DNA from 3 places in the Paenibacillus sp. AK121 genome. Region 2 is predicted to be linked to each of the others. Evidence: riboswitches for the same ligand, from Rfam matches in the RefSeq annotation. Region 2 holds a riboswitch; each other region holds the start of a gene.

Region 1 (6,567 bases), on a different contig from region 2:
GTACTCTTCGTCCATCGGCGAGATCCAGACCACTCATCCGGGTTTCTGCCTTGAACTCGATAAAGGTCCCACCTGCTGCCAAGGATTCATCCAACGTGTACTCCTGCTTGCGCATCAATTCCAGCACCGAGCGCCCCTCAGGTGTCTCATCCTTTAGTGAACTCATCGCCGCCCATTTCGCTAACTCTGCCTTTTCTACACCATCTACCACCACGAATTCACTCGCCATCCGGTTTCCGAAGGTGATGGTACCCGTTTTATCGAGAATCATCGTGTTGATGTCCCCGGATGCTTCTACCGCCTTGCCTGACATGGCCAGCACGTTAAACTGGGTAACCCGGTCCATACCGGCAATCCCAATAGCCGACAAAAGCCCGCCAATCGTGGTCGGAATCAGACAGACTAGCAACGAAATCAGCACGGGAACAGGTAAATCAATCTTAAAATGACGGGCTATCGGAGCTAGCGTCACCACCACAATTAGAAAAATAATCGTCAAACTAATCAGCAATGTATTCAGTGCAATTTCATTTGGCGTTTTTTGCCGCTGTGCACCTTCCACGAGCGAAATCATTTTATCAATAAACGTCTCACCCGGCTCAGTTGTAATCCGCACCTTAATACGGTCACTGACCACCCGCGTCCCACCGGTTACCGAGCAAAAATCACCGCCCGATTCCTTAATGACCGGAGCTGATTCTCCCGTAATCGCAGATTCATCCACCGAAGCCAGGCCTTCAATGACCTCACCATCACTTGGAATCATTTCGCCCTGAGAGACGATTACCACGTCACCTTTACGCAATGCTGTCGAGCTGACTACTTGAATCTCATTTCCGACAAGCTTATTAGCTTGCGAGTCCTGCTTGGATTTTTTCAAGGAAGCAGCTTGTGCCTTCCCCCGTCCCTCCGCGAGCGCTTCGGCAAAGTTAGCAAAAAGCAGCGTGAACAACAGAATAATAAATACAGCCAAGTTAAAGCCCATTTCCTTGCCGGCTCCAAAATAACCGGGAAGCAGTAGCATGAGCAGTACGACCAATGTACCGATCTCCACGACGAACATGACAGGATTTTTCATCATGATCATTGGATTTAATTTGATAAAGCTATCCTTGATCGCCTGCTTCAAGATGCTTCTATCCAGCATGCGTTTGCGTTCTTCCTTCATGATCAAGCACCCCGTTCATCCATTCTCATTTTTCTTCTTCATGCTCATTTTTCATCACATGGTCAAAAATTCAGCTACAGGACCCAATACGATCACCGGCAAAAAGGTTAACGCACCAATCAACAGAACAACTCCGATGAGGATGGCTCCAAACAGCTTGTTGTCCGTGCGCAGTGTGCCTATCGTCACCGGGGTCGGGTCTTTGGCATTCAACGAAGCTGCCACAGCCAGCAATGCAATCATGGATACATATCGTCCAAAAAACATAACTGCTCCTGTTGTAACATTCCAGAACACGTTGTTATCTGAAAGGCCTTCAAATCCTGAACCGTTATTTGCCGCAGATGATGCATATTCATAAAGCACCTGAGTCAACCCGTGATATCCGGGGTTAGAGACCGCATCGTATCCCCAATGACTCATAAACGCAAGCGCAGTTGGAGCAAGAATAAGAAACGGATGTACCAAAATGGCAATCGCAATCAGCTTCATTTCCTTGCCTTCAATTTTCCTACCCATAAATTCCGGGGTTCTTCCGACCATCAAACCGCATATAAACACCCCCAGAATCGCATACATCAGCATATTCATCAGCCCGACGCCCTTTCCGCCAAAAATGACGTTTAGCATCATTTCTCCCAAAGCAGCCATACCACCTAGCGGGGTCAGTGTATCATGCATATTATTGACCGAACCTGTCGTCGCCGCCGTTGTGACCGCAGTGAATAATGCCGATTGTCCAATGCCGAAACGAACCTCTTTCCCTTCCATGCTTCCCTGAGATGCATCCATACCCAGTGCCTGGATTAACGGATTACCTGTCTTCTCCGACACATACGTTATGGATAGAAAAATAAGGAACAAGACCATCATCGAGCTAAAAATAATCCAGCCCTGCTTGCGATTACGGGCAAACAATCCAAAAGTATACGGCAGCGAAGCCGGCATTACCCACATTGCTAAAATTTCCAGTACGTTCGTCCAAGGACTTGGATTCTCAAAAGGATGAGCAGAATTAGCTCCCGCAAAACCGCCCCCGTTCGTGCCCAAATGCTTGATGGATTCCAATGAGGCAATAGGTCCCATAGCAATCTGCTGCTGTGTACCGCTTAAAGTCGTAATATCCGCTGTAGGCTGTAGCGTCTGTGGTACTTTTAGTCCCACCAGCACCAGCGTAAGTATAAAGGCAAGCGGCAGGAAAATCCGTATGTTGGCTTTAATAAAATCTTGAAAAAAATTACCCAGCCCTTCACCGCGCCGCGTCAATCCCCTCATAAAAGCCGCAGCAACCGAAAACCCCGAAGCAGCCGAAGTAAACATCATCATCGTGACGAACGCCATCTGTGTCAGATACGTAAGCCCGCTCTCACCGCTATAATGTTGGAGATTCGTATTGGTCATAAAGCTGATTACCGTATTAAAGGCCAATGATGCTTCCATATTACTGTTTCCAACCGGATTGCCTGGGAGTATAGCCTGCAAGCGCAATAGCAGGTAGCTGATCCCCACAAGCACCACATTGGTTGCAATGAAACTCATAGCATACGTGGTCCAACGCATGCTGTCCTGTTTCTTCAAGCCTACAACCCTATAAATCAGCTTTTCCGTTCCACTAAAAATCCGATCCGTCCGATTCGGTTCATTCGAGAATACGTGATACATATAGGTGCCCACCGGCTTTACCAAGAGCAGCAATATGACGATCACAATTCCAATTTGCAGTAGCTCCATCCTCTATTCCTCCTTAAAATGCTCCTGCATTTGGAACAACAGACCTGCTTCAGACCATCCATTGAGTGCACACGTTTGCGAAAATCTGCCCCTCTGATGCTTCATTCTTGATCTGCTGTTCCCGCCTGCTCGATCCTATAGTTGACTAGAACTTTTCAGGATTCAGGAGTGCGTAGATTAAATACACGAACACAATAACCGTGAGCCCTAGCACAACGATCATCCTCTTCGCCCTCCTTTTGAGGTCTGCGCATCACACCAGCGTATAAACAGTAATATCACTCCATAACTCACAGCCATTACGAGCAGCATGTATAAATCCATCATGTTCCTATCCTCCGTATCGCTCCTCAGATTGTCCTTTTGATTCCATCATAAAATCATAAACCAGCTATGTTATAAGTGCTTATCCGTTCAGCAGGAAACCCACCTCTCCGTTCAATGTGTAGATCACATGGTCCGCTCCCAATCCCCGATAAATTCCTTGCGGATTACAGCCGTGCGTAATAACATAGATCGATTCTGATGTTAGTGGCCGACATATTTGCAGGAAACGGCAAGTCAAATTCAAGCTGTTTTCGAACAAATACACACTCCCAATTTCTTTACTAGGAAAATTCCATTTTCCCGCTTGCATGGTATTGATGCGCACAATGTGCTCCACACCCATTTTTTTGAGCTGTCGTTCCTCCTGAGTGCTATTTGTGAGAACTGCAAACGCCAATTTTTTGAACATAAGCAATTTCACAAAACTTCTGCCCGCTTCATTCGGTGCAGTGACAATAATTAACCGACCTTCCATCAGTAGCTCCTCTCCCGGTATAAAAAGACAACAAAAAGAAGCCGAAGGAAAAAGGCTTCCTCCGGCTTCATACATTCCATGATAAAATAAACCATGGTTGCACACGGCGGTTTGTTGCCTCTCCCTGTACGCTTACGAGGTTAGCTGTCGGATTCGGACGTGAGAGTCGCCCTATTTACGGCACTTGGCCGGAAAATTCACCCCATGAGACACACACGGCTTGCAAAACCGTACATACTCGTTGGTTCCCCCGCTTTTGCAACTGCAAAATTCAGCGCTTTAGACAATTCGTTGTTGCTTCATTGGTGTTAATTTGAAATTACGTCTTGAATCATACACCCGTGCAAGGAAGACTGTAAAGCTCAACGGCGGGGCTATAAACCACCCTTTAGAGCATAGGAGATTAAGAATAACGCTTACAAGGCAGCTATGCTTCTCGTATCTCTTTAAAACTCTGTATTTCACCCCTTTTTGAAAATGAAAGGCATGTCAATATTGGCGTAGTGTATGGCTTAGTTACTCCTTATTTGCAAAAAGGAAAGAAAATACGCTATACGTGCCAGATAATTACCGATTGAACCCGTTTTTATGAGAAGAAACACCTCAATTAGCTCCATTTGAGGTGCGATTTACCGTTTTGAACAAAAGACGATTTTACAATGGTCCAATGCCCGTATACTCTTCCGGACTTGCAACCCCTTGTTGAGTTGCTTACAATTTAATTGCAGAATATTGAATGAGGAGGGATATCTTGACCGTATATAAATATGATGCACAGACCCTACAAGGGGTACAAATTCCGTTATCCACATACGAAGGGAAAGTTCTACTTATCGTGAATACTGCCAGCAAATGTGGGTTAACCCCCCAGTACAAGGCGCTACAAGAGCTATATGACCAGTATCATGAACAGGGGCTCGAAATTTTGGGATTTCCCAGCAACCAGTTCGCCAAACAAGAGCCGGGCTCCAGCGAGGAGATCTCCGAGTTTTGCCAAATCAATTACGGTGTGACCTTCCCCATGTTCGCCAAGACAGATGTCAACGGTGATCAGGCACATCCTCTATTTCACTACCTGACCCACACCGCTCCAGGAGTATTAGGCTCCAAAGCGATCAAATGGAATTTTACTAAATTCTTAATTACACGAGAAGGTAACGTATTTAAGCGTTATGCGCCGCAAACCACTCCAGATAAGCTTATAGGAGATATTGAGAAGCTTTTGCGGAAAAACTGACATCTTTCTTCATTACAGTTAACGAGCGGTCCGCTGTCCATATGACCGCTTCTGTAACAGAATGATATAACGAAAAATATTTAACGAAAAAAGCACCCCTTCACGTAAAACGTGTCAGGATGCTTTTTCAACTGGGTATTGCACATAATGCGGTCGAGAGGACTCGAACCTCCACGGGCGTACGCCCACTACCCCCTCAAGATAGCGTGTCTGCCATTCCACCACGACCGCATGTCATAATGTATTGAGGCAACAGATTTATTATACTCTCTCAGCAACAATTTGTAAACAATAATATTATAATTTTTTTAATGTAACTTTATATAACATATATAAGCGATAAAATTATTTAATTTGACATGAAAGAGCTCAAAGTGTAAATATATATTACATAAATAATTGAACTATTATTATATAAATAAGATTAGAGTCAAATAAACTGACACAAATATTCACCTCAAGGAGGCGAACCATCCTGCATAAAGGTAACCGATTGCTAAACTACGCATTGTTGTTGGACCCTTCCCTACCCATTGGTGGTTTTACCCGTTTCTACGGACTGGATGAACGTTTCCGTAACGGAAACTTGAACAGTCTACAGGATCTGAAACATTTTATGCGAGACGATTGGTATCCTCAAATTACAACCCTTGACGGCATGGCCATCAAAAGTCTGTATGCAGCCATCCAGCAGAATGACGGTTGGCGGATCGCCCTTATTGATAAAATGCTGTACACCCAACATCCTTCCTCGCAGTATGTGAAAAAATCGCGACTTTCTGGCCAGCGTCTGCTCAAGCTCACCAAGGCTCTTTATCCTTGGCTTGCATTTGACCAACTGGAAGACACACTCACTCAATACAATGCAATTGGCACACTCGCTACTGTCCACACTTGGATTAACTTCCTTCTCGGAACCGATATAGAACAGACCATTCACGGCTATTTTGCCACAGCGGTATCCTTCTGTATCGAAGATGCCTTCAGACTGCTCAATCCTCCTTACGAGGAAAAGAATCCTCTTATCGATCACATGACCAGCGAGTTGCTCACCACCTGGAAGAAATTTAACGAACCTACGCCAAGCTTATTTCAGCCTCACCTTTTCCATAGCCATCAGACCAGTTCCTACATCACTCAGCCACCCTATATGAGCCATAGTAGCCAATTGAATGCATCCAGGCCCTTTTCCTCCTCCATCCTATTCAAACGCCTTCCAGCCTCCCTCTGATGCGTCGTTTTACCAGTCTAGCAGTCACAATAAAAATACTCTGCCCTTTTCTCAAGCGGCAGAGTATTTTTAATTCATGTATCCAAATTCATACCACTCACAGACTATAGTCGGATTATTTTCACTTTTTGCACTTAATTAAGTAATTATTTTAATAAAATAACGCATTTAAGATTGTATAAACACGTATAAAAGTGTATCATAGTTTTAGATGGTTAATTCTAACATGTTTACTGATGATTATTATATCACACCAATTATTCTGCAAGAATCCGTAAGGGGCGATTTCTCTTGAACAACAAAATGCCTGTCACCTCCTTCGGGTGGGCCATCAAACAAAGGCTTGTCGAGCTTCGACTGGATCAGAAAACATTTTGCGAGACACACAATATCCCGCC
Region 2 (6,567 bases):
TGCGCCGAAGCCCTTATGTTTACTCTTGCCACTGACAATATTCAGTGCAATCTGCTTTTTGCCGTCCGGCTGATTTTCACTCATGCGTCACTAGGCCTCCAATTTCCGTCTTCACACTCATTCTACACTATAAATATTTTAACTAATAATCTCGCGAAAGCAAACATATACATGCTGTAGATGCTTGTCAACGGGAGGTATCCATTGTATGACCCCAGCACGCGCCAAAATCGTTTTATTGTCTACACTAGCCCTCGGACTCCTCGCAGGGACGTTATGGTTTGCCTGGCAACCCCAATCGCAATCCGCCCCTCAGTCTGCAGGCAAACCACTATACGGCTCCGAGTCTGAGTCTGCGCTTGCGCCAGATATGGGCAAGCCTCTAGGGGCCAACATCATGCCCGACCTGCCCAAGAACCCTCCACAGCCCGCTTCGGAAATTCTCAGCAAACGGGTGGTGGAGTATCACATTGATGTATCTCTGGAAAAAGGACGGGTTTTGCGAGGCACTGAGACACTGACCTGGAGACATCCGGGCAAGAAAACTGTGAATGATCTGTATCTTCATCTATACCCGAATGCCTTCTCTTCTATGGAAACCACCTTTATGAAAGAATCCGGGGGAAAGCTGCGCGGAGACACCATGCCCAAGGACGGCTTTGGCTCCATGACGCTGACCGAACTAAAAACAGAAGATGGTTTATCTCTCATGCACCGTACTCAATATGTACAACCAGATGACGGTAACGCAAGTGACCGTTCGCTCATGAAGGTACGTCTGCCCAAGCCAGTACGAGGTGGCGAAGAAATCACACTATATATGAAGTTTGAAGTCAAACTGCCTGGCATTTTTGCTCGTATGGGTGCGACAGATGATTTTGTAATGGCTGGACAGTGGTTTCCAAAGCTCAGCGTCTATGAGACTGCAGGACAACGTGGACGCGCCGACGAGGGCTGGAACCTCCATCAGTATCATGGCAACTCCGAGTTCTATGCCGATTTTGGAATTTACAGCATACGAATTCGGGTGCCTGAAACACACATCGTATCAGCGACCGGATTCCCCACCCGTGGTGCAGTACGACAGAACGGCCAGAAAATATATCAATTTTATGCCGATGATGTACACGATTTTGCCTGGTCCGCTTCACCCAACTTTGTAGCCGTAGAAGAACCCTTTTCTTCTACTGAAGTTCCTGGTGTCAAAATCAAGCTCTATCTGGACCCGTCCCATAAGGAACTCAAAGGACGTTATATGAGCGCAGCCAAGGCCGCCCTTTCGTACTACAGCAAATGGTACGGGCCTTATCCATATTCCACTCTATCTATCGTTGTTCCACCCAAAACAGGCAGTGGAGCCGGCGGCATGGAATATCCGACACTCATCACGGCCGCAGCTGCGGACCAACTGAATCCCGGCTATAATCTGGAACGGACGCTGGTTCATGAGATTGGGCATCAATATTTCTACGGAATGGTAGCCAATAATGAATTTGAGGAGCCCTGGCTGGATGAAGGCTTCACCTCCTATGCAGAAGAACGGCTCATGGAGCAAGAATATGGGCTTATCCCCAACTTGCCATTACAATCCGGACAGGTAGCTTCTCCACAGCCCCTAAACCGCGAATCCTGGAAGTACGGATCGTCGGCTGAGTATGCACAAAATGCCTACTCACGAGGCAAGCTGGTACTACGAGGTATTGAACGTCAGGTGGGTACGAAAAAAATGGACCGGATTATGCGAACCTATGTCCAGACCTACCGATTCAAGCATCCGACCTCACAGGATTTTCAGCGTGTCGTGGAGAGGGTGACTGGACGCTCATGGAGCCACTATTTTGAACAATATGTATATGACGGCCAGATGGCGGACTTTTCTGTCGATCGCATCACGAACCGCAAGTTGGAGAATGGATATGAAGCAGTCGTGACGCTCAGCAAAAAAGGAGCAGATTATCCCAAGATCCCTGTTCAATTTACCTTCAAGGATGGCACCACAATATTTAAGGCATGGGACGGTACGGGCAAAAGTACATCTTTCCGACTCAAAAGCACCTCTCCCGTGTCCTATGTGACCGTTGATCCTCTATACACTATTGCACTGGAGAACAAGCATATTAATAATAGCCTGAAGGCTGAATTGGACGAAAAGCAACAAACTCGTTGGAGTGTGAGTGTAACCAAGCTGTTGGAGACACTGCTTGGAAGTCTGTCATGGTGAGGTGTCTATAGATGCGGACTGTTTTAAAAGAAGGCTGGGCGCTAGTGCGCATACGCTTTTATATCGTTATCATTTTATTTCTGTATCGTCTGCTGTGGGGAGTATTTCTCTATCGGCTGGTACAGTCGGCCGTTGTCCCGCTGCTGCTGCGTTATCCTGATCAGAGCCAAAACGAGCTGGGAAAGACCTTGTTTTGGATGGAGGGGCAGATCGCCTTGATGGACAGCCGGGAAGTACATGTGTATTTATGGATACTATTAGGGGCGACCGTATTGCGCGTCCTAATCACTCCCTTCATTAGAGCTGGCATATATCAAAGCCTGTATACCGATGCGTCTGAACCGCAAAGCCTGTCCTTCTTCAAGGGGATGAAACGTCACGGTATGTCATCTCTGTTGTATTACATCATCGAGTTGGGTTTGCTGCTGCTTCCCGCCTTCTGGGTGGTACCGAGACTCTATCCTATTGTAGCAGGGACGCTGCAATCTTCCTCTTACCTGTTGCATTTGTTGCCCTATGCCATTGGGTGGGTGGCTTACGGTTGGTTCATTCGGCAGTGCATCCTGTATATGCAACTGGGCACGGTCAGTGGTCACGCCATACTATCGTCCCTGCTCGCCTTCTTTCGCCAGCTTCTTCCGGCTGTAAGCGTATCTCTCTTGCTTGGTGCTTGTGTGCTGCTGGTCTTCGGTCTATTTGGCACCGTAGCGATGATTTGGACTGGTATGTTGGCGCTAATTCTCCAGCAATCGTATCATTTTGTTACCAGTCTGGTCAGGCTGTGGCATATCAGTTCGCAGTATCGTCTATGGCACATCGATATCTCCAGCAGAGGCTAATCCCTCTCTTTATGCTTTCTCCTGCATTTTTAGCTGTCGAAAAAACTTTTTTCTTTCCCGTGCAAACGGCACATAACTGAATACTGTTAACAGAATCTGTTCCTAGGGCGTTAGGAACAGATTTTTTTGTAACTTTTTGCGATGAAACATTTGCCAAAGCCTGCTGTCTTTGTTACAATAATCGCAGTGAACTGATAGTAACAACTTTGTAATCTTTATTGTAACCTTTATCTTAAAAACATCGTTGTCGTGAATACTGCTCTCCAAGGTGCACATCTTAAGTTAAGCCTAATTCCTGGCACCTAGGAAGCGGGGGAACCAGTTTGGGTGAATTGATCTCGCAACAGAGTGGTCATAGGGGAACCTTCTACCGAATCCTTAAGCTAACCTCGCAGGCATTGGAAGGGGTATATTTTTTTTGAAGAAGAAGCTAACGATTGCAGCCATGGGTCTCGCCATTGCCTTTACATCTTTTACATTCGGTGGCAGCAGTGCATTTGCAGACTCTAAGATGGACCAGGTCATCCAAGATGCCAAAGGAACGAACTATAGAAGCGGAGGTACTACACTCGAGGGATTCGATTGCTCCGGCTTCACAATGTATGTATTCAACAAACTGGGAATTAAACTGCCGCATCAATCTGGATCACAATTCAAAATGGGAGCTTCTGTATCCCGCGATGAAATGAGACCAGGCGACCTGGTGTTCTTCAACACCACAGGAAGAGGCGTTTCCCATGTAGGTATCTTCGTAGGTGAAGGGAAATTCGCCCACTCCTCGACTTCACGTGGTGTAGTAGTTAGCTCACTGAACGAAAATTATTACGCTAACCGTTATGTCGGTGCAAAAAGAATTATGAGCACAGACGCTTACCATTCTGTAGCTTCAGATATTCCTGATGACGACAACGTAGAATAACTACCGCACAGCAAGCTAACCCTAGCCGCAATTTGATTCTGGCCGGAATCGAATTGCGGTTTTTTATGTCCACTACATCAGTAATTATTATCATTACTGACGAACCGACACCTCAAAAGGTTTCAGTTTTAGCGAACATCGTCGGTTTTACCGCCACCGCTGGGGGAGCATATGAGCAGTAAATCCTTCTTATTGAATGTATACCCGACTTAGGTACGAAATAAACACGCTTGCCATTCTCCTACAACTTGTCTACAATCTGTGGTTAATGATTGAAGTACCTGCATAAGGAGGAATGGAAAAGTGCCGGCCTCAATATCCAACTACCGGATTGTACCGATGGACGAGCATCAAGCGGCTGAAATCTGTGAGTGGCGCTATGATCCCCCCTACAACATATACGGCTGGCTTCCCTGGGAACAAATGAAGGCACTTGAAGTCGAATTTGGAAGTCCCACGCTTCGCCAAGAGCAATATGTTGCCGTACTGAACGAAGAGAATGAGCTGACGGGATTTGCTCAATATTTTCCTATGGTCGATGTGACCCGGCTGGGTCTTGGAATGCATCCCGAAAGATGCGGACATGGCACAGGCTCCGATTTTGTCCGGGCCATTGCCGAGGAAGCCAGACGACGTCATCCACAGAATGAAATTGACCTAGAGGTTCTCACCTGGAATCAGCGGGCTATACGAGCCTACAAGACAGCTGGATTTGAGCTGACGGATACCTATGAACGTCAGACTCCAGATGGCAGAAAACCGTTCTATTGTATGGTATATCGTCCTGAACAACAGAACCGGGTTCTATAAATAAGAGCGCCTTCGCTATACAACCGCGATGTTGTATAGCGAAGGCGCTCTTAATATATACAACAGATCATTATAAAATCAATGACTGCTGCGCATTTTTTCAAAAGCTTCATTATATTGTTGGGCTTCCTTAATATCTACGGCCATAATACCGCCATCGTCCCAAGAGGTCAAACGCAGAGTCACGGTCTTGTAATCAATCGTAATAAATGGATGGTGATTGAATGCCTCAGATATAGCGGCAACTTCATCCACGAATGCAATTCCCTTCATAAAACTGGAAAAATTATATTTCCGAACGATCCAACGTCCTTCCTCCAGTTCCCAGCCCTCCAGTTTCTCCAGATGTGCTTCAATCTCTTCTTGTGTAAAAGGCATGTTACGAACTCCTCCCCGTTTATACGGAAGCCTTTTAGCCGCTTACATGCGGCCAAAACTACGATATATTGGTGTACATATTACCACGGCCCCGTTGATAAATCCATAAGACGGCCTTCAAATCAAAGGGACCGACGTCAGCTCCTCATCTCCGATGAGTACATAGATCCGGTACTGCTCCGGCTCATAAATCACAACGCCGCTGCCTACAGTAATTATGGGCTCCGTACCCAGTGCATAAAATAGGTCTTCTGCCAAAGCTTCATTGACTTCCTGACGCCCCATCGGGTTCAGCCTGTCCCAATCTTCTGCTTCCATTTCAAAAAATTCATAGCTATCTGGGATGCGTCCCACAGCCTCTGTCAAATCGTTCAAAATTTGTTCATACTCGCGCCCATGCTTTACTCCCATGCTATTTCCTCCAATGGTTCAGCGATTCAATACATAATCACTTTATTATACCGGAAATTGGCCCTTAACAAAAAAGAGAGTTTTGTCGATAAATACTATAATCCGTCTCATAATGACGCGCTTGGGGCAAGGACGACCCATGCGGCATGAAAGGATTCAAAATCTATTCTCATGGATGAGGTGTATCATGCAAATTACAACCATTATTGGACTTGTGCTCGGGCTTTTGTCACTGGTCGTCGGGATGATCCTGAAGGGCGCGCCAGTCGTCAATCTGGTCAATAATCCCGCTGCTTACATGATTATTTTCGTCGGAACAGCAGCAAGTATATTCATGGCGTTTCCGATGGATGACATGAAACGAGTGCCAAAGCTGTTTAAAATTATTTTCACCCAGCAGAAATTGCTGGATCGCAAGGAGCTTATCGGTACATTTACCGAATGGGCATCCATTACCCGTCGTGAAGGTCTGCTCGCGCTGGAATCCAAGGTCGAAGAGATCGACGATCCCTTTATGCGCGGCGGTATGCGAATGATTATCGATGGTAATGATCAGGAGTTCGTACGCGATGTTCTGATGGAAGACATTAACGCTACCGAAGATAGACACCGCGCTGGCGCACTGATTTTCTCCCAAGCCGGTATGTACGCTCCAACACTCGGGGTACTTGGTGCGGTTGTAGGTCTGATCGCCGCTCTGGCCGACCTTAGTGACATGGAAAAACTGTCCCATGCCATTGCAGCCGCTTTTATTGCAACGTTGCTCGGTATTTTTACAGGTTATGTCCTATGGCATCCAATGTCCAACAAGCTGAAACGGCTATCCAAGAAAGAAGTGGAACTTAAGTTAATGATGGTCGAAGGTCTGCTTTCCATTCAATCTGGTATCTCGACGATTGCCATCAGCCAGAAGCTAGCAATCTTCCTAACTCCAACCGAACGGGCTTCGATGACCCAGAAGGATGGCGATTCCAGTGAGTAAAAAGAGA
Region 3 (6,567 bases), on a different contig from region 2:
TCGGCGTCGATATGAACGTGTGCTGAAGGAAAATCTTGAACGTCCCGACTTGATCATTGTCGATGGTGGGCGTGGACAAATTAAAGCGGCAACCGATGTATTGGAAAATGAGTTGGGTTTGTTTATACCTGTGTGTGGTTTGGTGAAAGATGCCAAACACAGAACTTCCCAACTACTGATGGGAGAAACATTTGAGGCCGTGACACTTGCACGCAATAGCGAGGAATTTTATCTGCTGCAACGGATCCAGGACGAGGTTCACCGTTTTGCCATTACGTTCCACCGCGAGCAGCGCGGCAAATCTATGGTAACTTCCCAGTTGGACTCCATTCCAGGCATCGGCGAGAAACGGCGTAAGTTGCTGCTCAAGCATTTTGGATCGCTCAAAAAAATAAGAGAGGCCAGCGTCGAAGACTTCCGGCCTCTCTCTATTGGGGATAAGCTTGCTCGTCAAATTATAGCTGCCCTTCGGGAGGAGGAGTCGTAGAATACGGCTCCTCTTTTTTCATGGGTTCAAACATGATTCGATTAGGCTTTTTGGGACTAAACCAGTAAATGATGTAGCCTACAATAGCCGGAAGTAAGATCCAGAATAGGCCGGCGCTCACATTCACGGTGTCTCCCAGACTTATCACACTAAGTCCCATTAATATGCTGTCAAAAATAACGTGGCTGAACATAGCAGCGATAAAGCCGTAACGCAAGAACACGAAACTAAACAGCAAACCAAGAAAAGTCAGCTCAATAGGTCTGGAAATCACCGGATAGATCGGATAAAGCGTATGTCCCAGTGCCCAAATAAGCGTAGTGATCAGACAAGCAACAAACGTATTCTTGACTATTTTTTTTACCATCGGAATACCAAATAGACGGTAAACAGTTTCTTCTCCAATACCTGCCATCCAAGCCATAATCGGCAATAGCCATGGATAAGCCATATTGTAAGGGGACTGCGTGGCGTCTGTAGTGGAGAACGTATTAAATGTGCGCTCCAATACAAAGAACAAAATGGATTGTACGCCCAGTAAAATGAAGGCCCACAAGTAACCGACATACATACTGCGAAGCACATACAGTCCGTAGCCTGGCTCTTTAGCACGTGGCCATGCATTTAGTCCAACCTGACGCATAAGCCCGTCACCGCCTACCAAGGAGAAATAGATAGCTACAGCCATGAAGAAGGTAACACCAACCTGGAATACCATAAGAAATAAAAGCATGCCCTTACTGCCTGCTTCAGCTTGCAATAAAGGTAGCATGTTCATTGTCCCAGCTATACTAGCAATAAAGTATACAATGGACAGAATAATACCACGAACAAATGAAGTATGTCGTCGAGTGAGTGACGCATACACAATGGCAAGTACGCCCAGGACAAAGCTAAATAGGGCATAACCCGCATAAGTCATCCAATTCGCCCAGTATGTTTGCTTTTTAACATAGTCGGTATAGGACGAAGGGGCCGAAAAGCTTTGGGTAAACGAGCGAACATCCCCGTCTTCAAAAGTAAAAGCCAGCGTAAGTACCGAGGCGCCGATTTTCTTTTCGTCCACGGTATATTTTAATCCACCTTCCCCCTCAGTGGTCGCGAGCTTCAATTCAGATGGCTTAAAGCCAAAGCGTTTGATCCATATTGCTGCAGCCTGTTCCTTGGCTTCGAGCGTCATGTCACCCTCAGCTACACGTACAAGTCTGCTTCGTGCTTGTTCATCTGTAGAAACATCAGCCTGTGTGTAATTGGTGCTGGAGGTGATCCGTTTAAAGCTAACGACCTTCCCAGTGGATAAATCCACATGGATTTGCAGCTTGCCCTTCGCTGAGGAGTCAGGCAAATCAACCCGAAAGGTTTCATAAGGATAATTTTTTTTCCATGTACGATCGTACTCTTGAACCAATTTTTCTCTGGATAAATAACCGTACAAATCTGTTTCAGCCTGATAGGTTACGACGGGCTTCTCTGGCTGTGATTCCGTATAGCCCAGCTCGGAACGGGCAAAGTCCAGGGCGTGTATGACCGCTTCTTGTTTGCTGATGACCTTTGCATTCATCAATGATTCCGGACTTGGATTGCTAATTGAGGGAATAAGCAATTGAAAGATAAAAAAGCAAATCAGGCCAACCCCGCCCAGCAAGCCTAATTTTTTGAAGTTGGCCGTGAGCACGACCGGTTTCCCGATAGGATTCATGAGTTTCCTCCTTAATCTGTAAATAAGAACATCCATTAAAGATATCATACTGCACAGGTTCCCGCCAACAGACCAGCGATATTCATGAAAATAGAGTGAAAGCACTTTAAAGTTTTAATAAAATTAGATAAGCTGTGATTAATCGATGTCTATTCGCGAATTAAAGCCAATTTCACGTTTTTTCGGCGAAATCGGTTTTGTGATCTGGATAGAGAAGGATTATAATCTTGAGGCAATGCCTATGAAATATATGGGTAATGATATACATTTAAGCCGAATTTCTATGAGAAAACGGGGGAACCATGTTACTGGGGTGAATTTTACAGCCGATCCTGATGGACCGGAAGTGTAAATAGGGCATACTGTGCTGTCCGAATCCGTCAGCTAACCTCGTAGGCTGTGGGCAGGAACCAAGTCAGGCACTCGGTTTTCCGGTGTCTTTTTTTGTGTGTATAAAAGTGTTTGGATTGGTTAGACCGCTGCGGGTTCAGATTATTCTTCCAATTGCAGTTATCCCCGGATTTTTTTGATTGTATAAACCCTTTAATGGTTAAAATCCGGAGATAAAGGCAAACGCTTCGCTTCTTCAGAACAATTCTGCCCCCTTCGCTGCTGCTCGCCAATAGCACAGGGAGCCGAGTAGTGTTTGACATGCATTCTTCCTGTATTCAGGGAATGCTAATTATAGCTACTTAAGGTTTGGAAAATCAAAAAAATCAGGGGCAACGACGATCGGAAGATAAATGGAACGCGTAGCGGGCTTACACCGTATTAAGTCACTGTTTTTATAGTTTTAAGGATTAGGAGAGAAGTGATGAATAGATGAATCCCAATGCACGCTGGCTTCGGCTTTCTCCACCGCAGATATTCGTTGCAGGCTTTGCCATTATCATTCTAATAGGTAGTTTATTGTTAATGCTGCCCATCTCTAATACAACAGGAAAACCACTTGCGTTTATAGACGCTTTGTTTACTGCCGCATCCGCGACCTGTGTAACCGGACTTGTCGTTAAGGATACAGGGCTCTTTTTTACAACCTTTGGTCAAATCGTTATCGTTGCGCTGATCCAGATCGGTGGTCTTGGCTTTATGACCATGGCTACCTTGATCGCGCTGGTGTTCAAACGTCGCATTTCCTTGCGGGAGCGCCTTATTTTGCAAGAAGCGATGAATCAGACCTCTGTCGAAGGAATTGTTGGATTGATCCGCAAGGTGCTATGGTACTCGCTGATGATTGAGGGCGTATGTGCAGCTATTTTTTCGATTCGCTGGTCATTTGATATGCCTGTCGGCAGGGCGATTTATTTTGGAATTTGGCATGCCATTTCCATGTTTAATAATGCTGGTTTTGATTTATTCGGTGAATTTCGCAGCCTGACAGGTTATGTATATGATCCGATTGTTAATTTTACAGCCATGTTTCTCATTATTTCGGGTGGTATTGGTTTTGTAGTGATGTCAGACCTGGCAGATTATCGTAAGCGTAAGAGACTATCCTTACATACCAAGGTGGTACTCAGCATGACAGCTGCTCTGATTGTCGTCGGGACGCTCGTCATTTTTGTATTTGAGTTTACGAATCCAAAGACGCTTGGTTCGCTTGATTGGGGTGGTAAACTGCTGGGTTCTTTATTCCAGTCCGTTACTCCACGTACCGCAGGTGCCAACACGCTGGACATTGCAGGCTTGCGGCAGGCTACGCAGTTTTTTATCATCATACTTATGTTTATTGGAGCTTCGCCTGGCTCCACTGGGGGCGGGATTAAGACCACTACATTTGCCCTGCTCATTGGAGCGGTGTTTTCGATGCTGCGGGGACGGGAAGATATTGTGCTGTTTCGGTACCGACTTGCGCAGGCACGAATTTATAAGGCTTTGACCATTACCTTGCTGGGGCTGCTGTTCGTGATTGGGGTGACGATGATTCTGTCCGCAACCGAAGATCATCATTTTCTAATGATCTTGTTCGAGACAGTGTCTGCATTTGGTACAGTAGGGCTGTCTATGGGGCTTACACCTGATTTGTCAGTTGTAGGCAAGCTGGTGATTACTCTGACGATGTTTGCAGGCAGGCTGGGTCCACTCACGCTAGCTTATGCACTGGGACCGAAAAAGGGTAAGGAATTGTATCGTCATCCAGAAGGTAAAATAATTATAGGGTAAGGGAGTTTTCGAGTAGATATGAAAACGCAGCAGTTTGTAGTCATTGGCCTGGGACGGTTTGGCTCAAGCCTGGCTTTGCAATTGGTGGATATGGGGTGCGAGGTGCTGGGCATTGATCGGAATGAGGATGTTGTAGACAGTATGAGTGAGATCCTGACACATACTGTCGTGGCGGACGCTACAGATGAGGATGCGTTGCGGTCACTGGGCATCCGTAATTTCGATTGCGGCATTGTTGCAATTGGTGATGATATTCAGGTAAGCATCCTGACCGCCATTTTGCTGAAGGAGCTGGGTGTGAGAAAAGTCGTAGCCAAAGCTATATCTGTACTGCATGGGCGTGCGTTAGAGAAGCTTGGGGTGGACCGAGTCATTTATCCGGAACGAGATATGGGTATTCGGGTAGCGCATCAGCTGGTCACGCCTAATCTGCTCGATTATTTGGAGCTGTCCAAGGAATACAGCATTGTGGAACTCAATGTGCCTGCATGTCTGAATGGCAAAACGTTAGCAGAATTAAATGCTCGTACCCGCTTTGGTTGCAGCATCGTGGCACTTCATACGGCGAATGGTATCTTGATCGCGCCGACAGCTATGGATCGGCTGAAAGCAGACGATATTATGGTCATTATCGGCTCCAATGACAATATCGGCCGCTTTGAGGATGAGGTCGTTAATGTCAATGAAGAGGGTTAAATTCTCTACACCATACGGTAGCCTGCAAACGATGCACGTGTCTCGCTAATCCAGCGTCGTGCTGTCGGGCCGAGATCGGCCGTTTCTGAGTATATGAGGGAGGTCGTTCGGCGTGTCTCCTTCAAATCAGGCAAGTACAATGCAGTAAGTCCATTATCTCGCAGCAGTTCGCTGCGCAAGTAGGATTTGGGCAGCAAAGCGGATGCCTTGCAGGTTGGAAGCAGGCGTACAATCGCCTCGAAGGAGTCGATTTCCATGCGGATATCCGGCATAATGCCGCTGCGCTGGAACAAGTCATCCGTCAGGCTGCGGTACCAGGTTCCTTTGGAGAAAATGATCATCGGCAATCCTTGCAGGTCCTTCATTGAAGCCGTTCCTGTCTTGACAGTTAATTCATGTCCGATGGGGACGACTAGCTCCAAATGATCGTCAAATAACGGAATGCAGCGTAATCCAGCTTCATGAATGGCAGACCCGACCACGCCGGCGTCTGCTTTTTTGTCGCGTACAAAGGCGACGATTTCATGCGTTTTGCCGGTGAGCAGCTTTAGCTCAGTCTGAGGATGCTTGCTCATGAAAGCCTCGACGAGGGTAGGCAACGTCGTTTGGAGTGTCGTAAGACTTGCGCCCAGAGTAAGCATGCTCTGGGCTTCATTTTTGTGCTGTGACAGCTTTTGTAAGAAGCGAAGCTGACGTTGCCGTTGCTCCAGCGCGAAAGTATATACAAATCGGCCAGTCGATGTAATTTCGAGCCGTTTGCCCCGACGATCAAAGAGATGGACACCCAGCTCTTCCTCCAGCTTGGCAATTTTGCGAGACAGGGCGGGTTGGGACAAATTCAGCAGTTTGGAGGCTTTATTCAAGCTGGACTGCTCGACAACGACGGCAAAAGCGTTCAAATCCTCAAACAAATCTTCCACTTCCTCTCTATATGCAAAAAAGACATAATAATTAATACGTATATTGCAATTCCATTATAAGCCGAAAAGGAGTAACATGAAAGCGACACAAGATGTTCACACTTTTGTTTTTCCTTATAAGGGACACCTTGTTGAACATTCCCTGTCGGGAACTGTCATTTTATATGTTATATTACTATTGAAAACGCTATTATTGGGAGAAGGGAGCATGACCTAGATGAGAGGATTTTATTCCAGAAAGCTGCATTCGCTTCTTGGCGTCATTCCGTTGGCTCTATTTTTTGTTGAGCATTTGGTGACGAACTTCACAGCGGTGGAGGGCGGTAAGGAAGGCTTTAATCGCAGCGTGGCCTTCCTGAATGGTTTGCCGCTGGTTATTGTGTTAGAAACGTTATTCATCTACTTGCCATTACTGTTCCACGGAATCTATGGCTTGTATATCGCTTATCAGGCTGATCCGAATGTTAAAAGGTTTGGCTATTCGCGTAACTGGCGCTTTTTGTTCCAGCGTATTTCCGGCGTCATTACGTTTGTATTTATTATCTGGCACGTATACGACACACGCTTTCAGGTGGCCCTGGGTAATGTCACTCATGAGGAGC

What was found. A riboswitch is a leader RNA that binds a small molecule or an ion and turns the genes downstream of it on or off. The one in region 2 is predicted to bind cyclic di-AMP.
Region 1: linked by a shared signal. The riboswitch ahead of KSP24_RS09005 (hypothetical protein) and the one ahead of KSP24_RS23660 (C40 family peptidase) in region 2 are both predicted to bind cyclic di-AMP.
Region 3: linked by a shared signal. The riboswitch ahead of KSP24_RS13500 (TrkH family potassium uptake protein) and the one ahead of KSP24_RS23660 (C40 family peptidase) in region 2 are both predicted to bind cyclic di-AMP.

The regions. Positions count from the first base shown of each region.
Region 1 is NZ_JAHPJM010000004.1:57,662-64,228, forward strand. Features, by position in the region: gene kdpB (potassium-transporting ATPase subunit KdpB) at 1-1,168, opposite strand, end outside; gene kdpA (potassium-transporting ATPase subunit KdpA) at 1,223-2,899, opposite strand; gene kdpF (K(+)-transporting ATPase subunit F) at 3,045-3,122, opposite strand; gene KSP24_RS09005 (hypothetical protein) at 3,306-3,701, opposite strand; cyclic di-AMP (ydaO/yuaA leader) riboswitch at 3,815-3,988, opposite strand; gene KSP24_RS09010 (glutathione peroxidase) at 4,453-4,938, shown strand; tRNA gene KSP24_RS09015 (tRNA-Leu) at 5,087-5,169, opposite strand; gene KSP24_RS09020 (urease accessory protein UreF) at 5,432-6,169, shown strand; gene KSP24_RS09025 (Rha family transcriptional regulator) at 6,461-6,567, shown strand, end outside.
Region 2 is NZ_JAHPJM010000020.1:14,876-21,442, reverse strand. Features, by position in the region: gene KSP24_RS23675 (YwhD family protein) at 1-84, opposite strand, end outside; gene KSP24_RS23670 (M1 family metallopeptidase) at 209-2,221, shown strand; gene KSP24_RS23665 (hypothetical protein) at 2,233-3,060, shown strand; cyclic di-AMP (ydaO/yuaA leader) riboswitch at 3,336-3,473, shown strand; gene KSP24_RS23660 (C40 family peptidase) at 3,479-3,979, shown strand; gene KSP24_RS23655 (GNAT family N-acetyltransferase) at 4,283-4,789, shown strand; gene KSP24_RS23650 (4a-hydroxytetrahydrobiopterin dehydratase) at 4,868-5,167, opposite strand; gene KSP24_RS23645 (hypothetical protein) at 5,285-5,578, opposite strand; gene motA (flagellar motor stator protein MotA) at 5,766-6,560, shown strand; gene motB (flagellar motor protein MotB) at 6,553-6,567, shown strand, end outside.
Region 3 is NZ_JAHPJM010000006.1:224,076-230,642, reverse strand. Features, by position in the region: gene uvrC (excinuclease ABC subunit UvrC) at 1-487, shown strand, start outside; gene KSP24_RS13510 (CPBP family intramembrane glutamic endopeptidase) at 456-2,186, opposite strand; cyclic di-AMP (ydaO/yuaA leader) riboswitch at 2,448-2,600, shown strand; gene KSP24_RS13500 (TrkH family potassium uptake protein) at 3,009-4,349, shown strand; gene KSP24_RS13495 (potassium channel family protein) at 4,368-5,045, shown strand; gene KSP24_RS13490 (LysR family transcriptional regulator) at 5,051-5,956, opposite strand; gene KSP24_RS13485 (succinate dehydrogenase cytochrome b558 subunit) at 6,183-6,567, shown strand, end outside.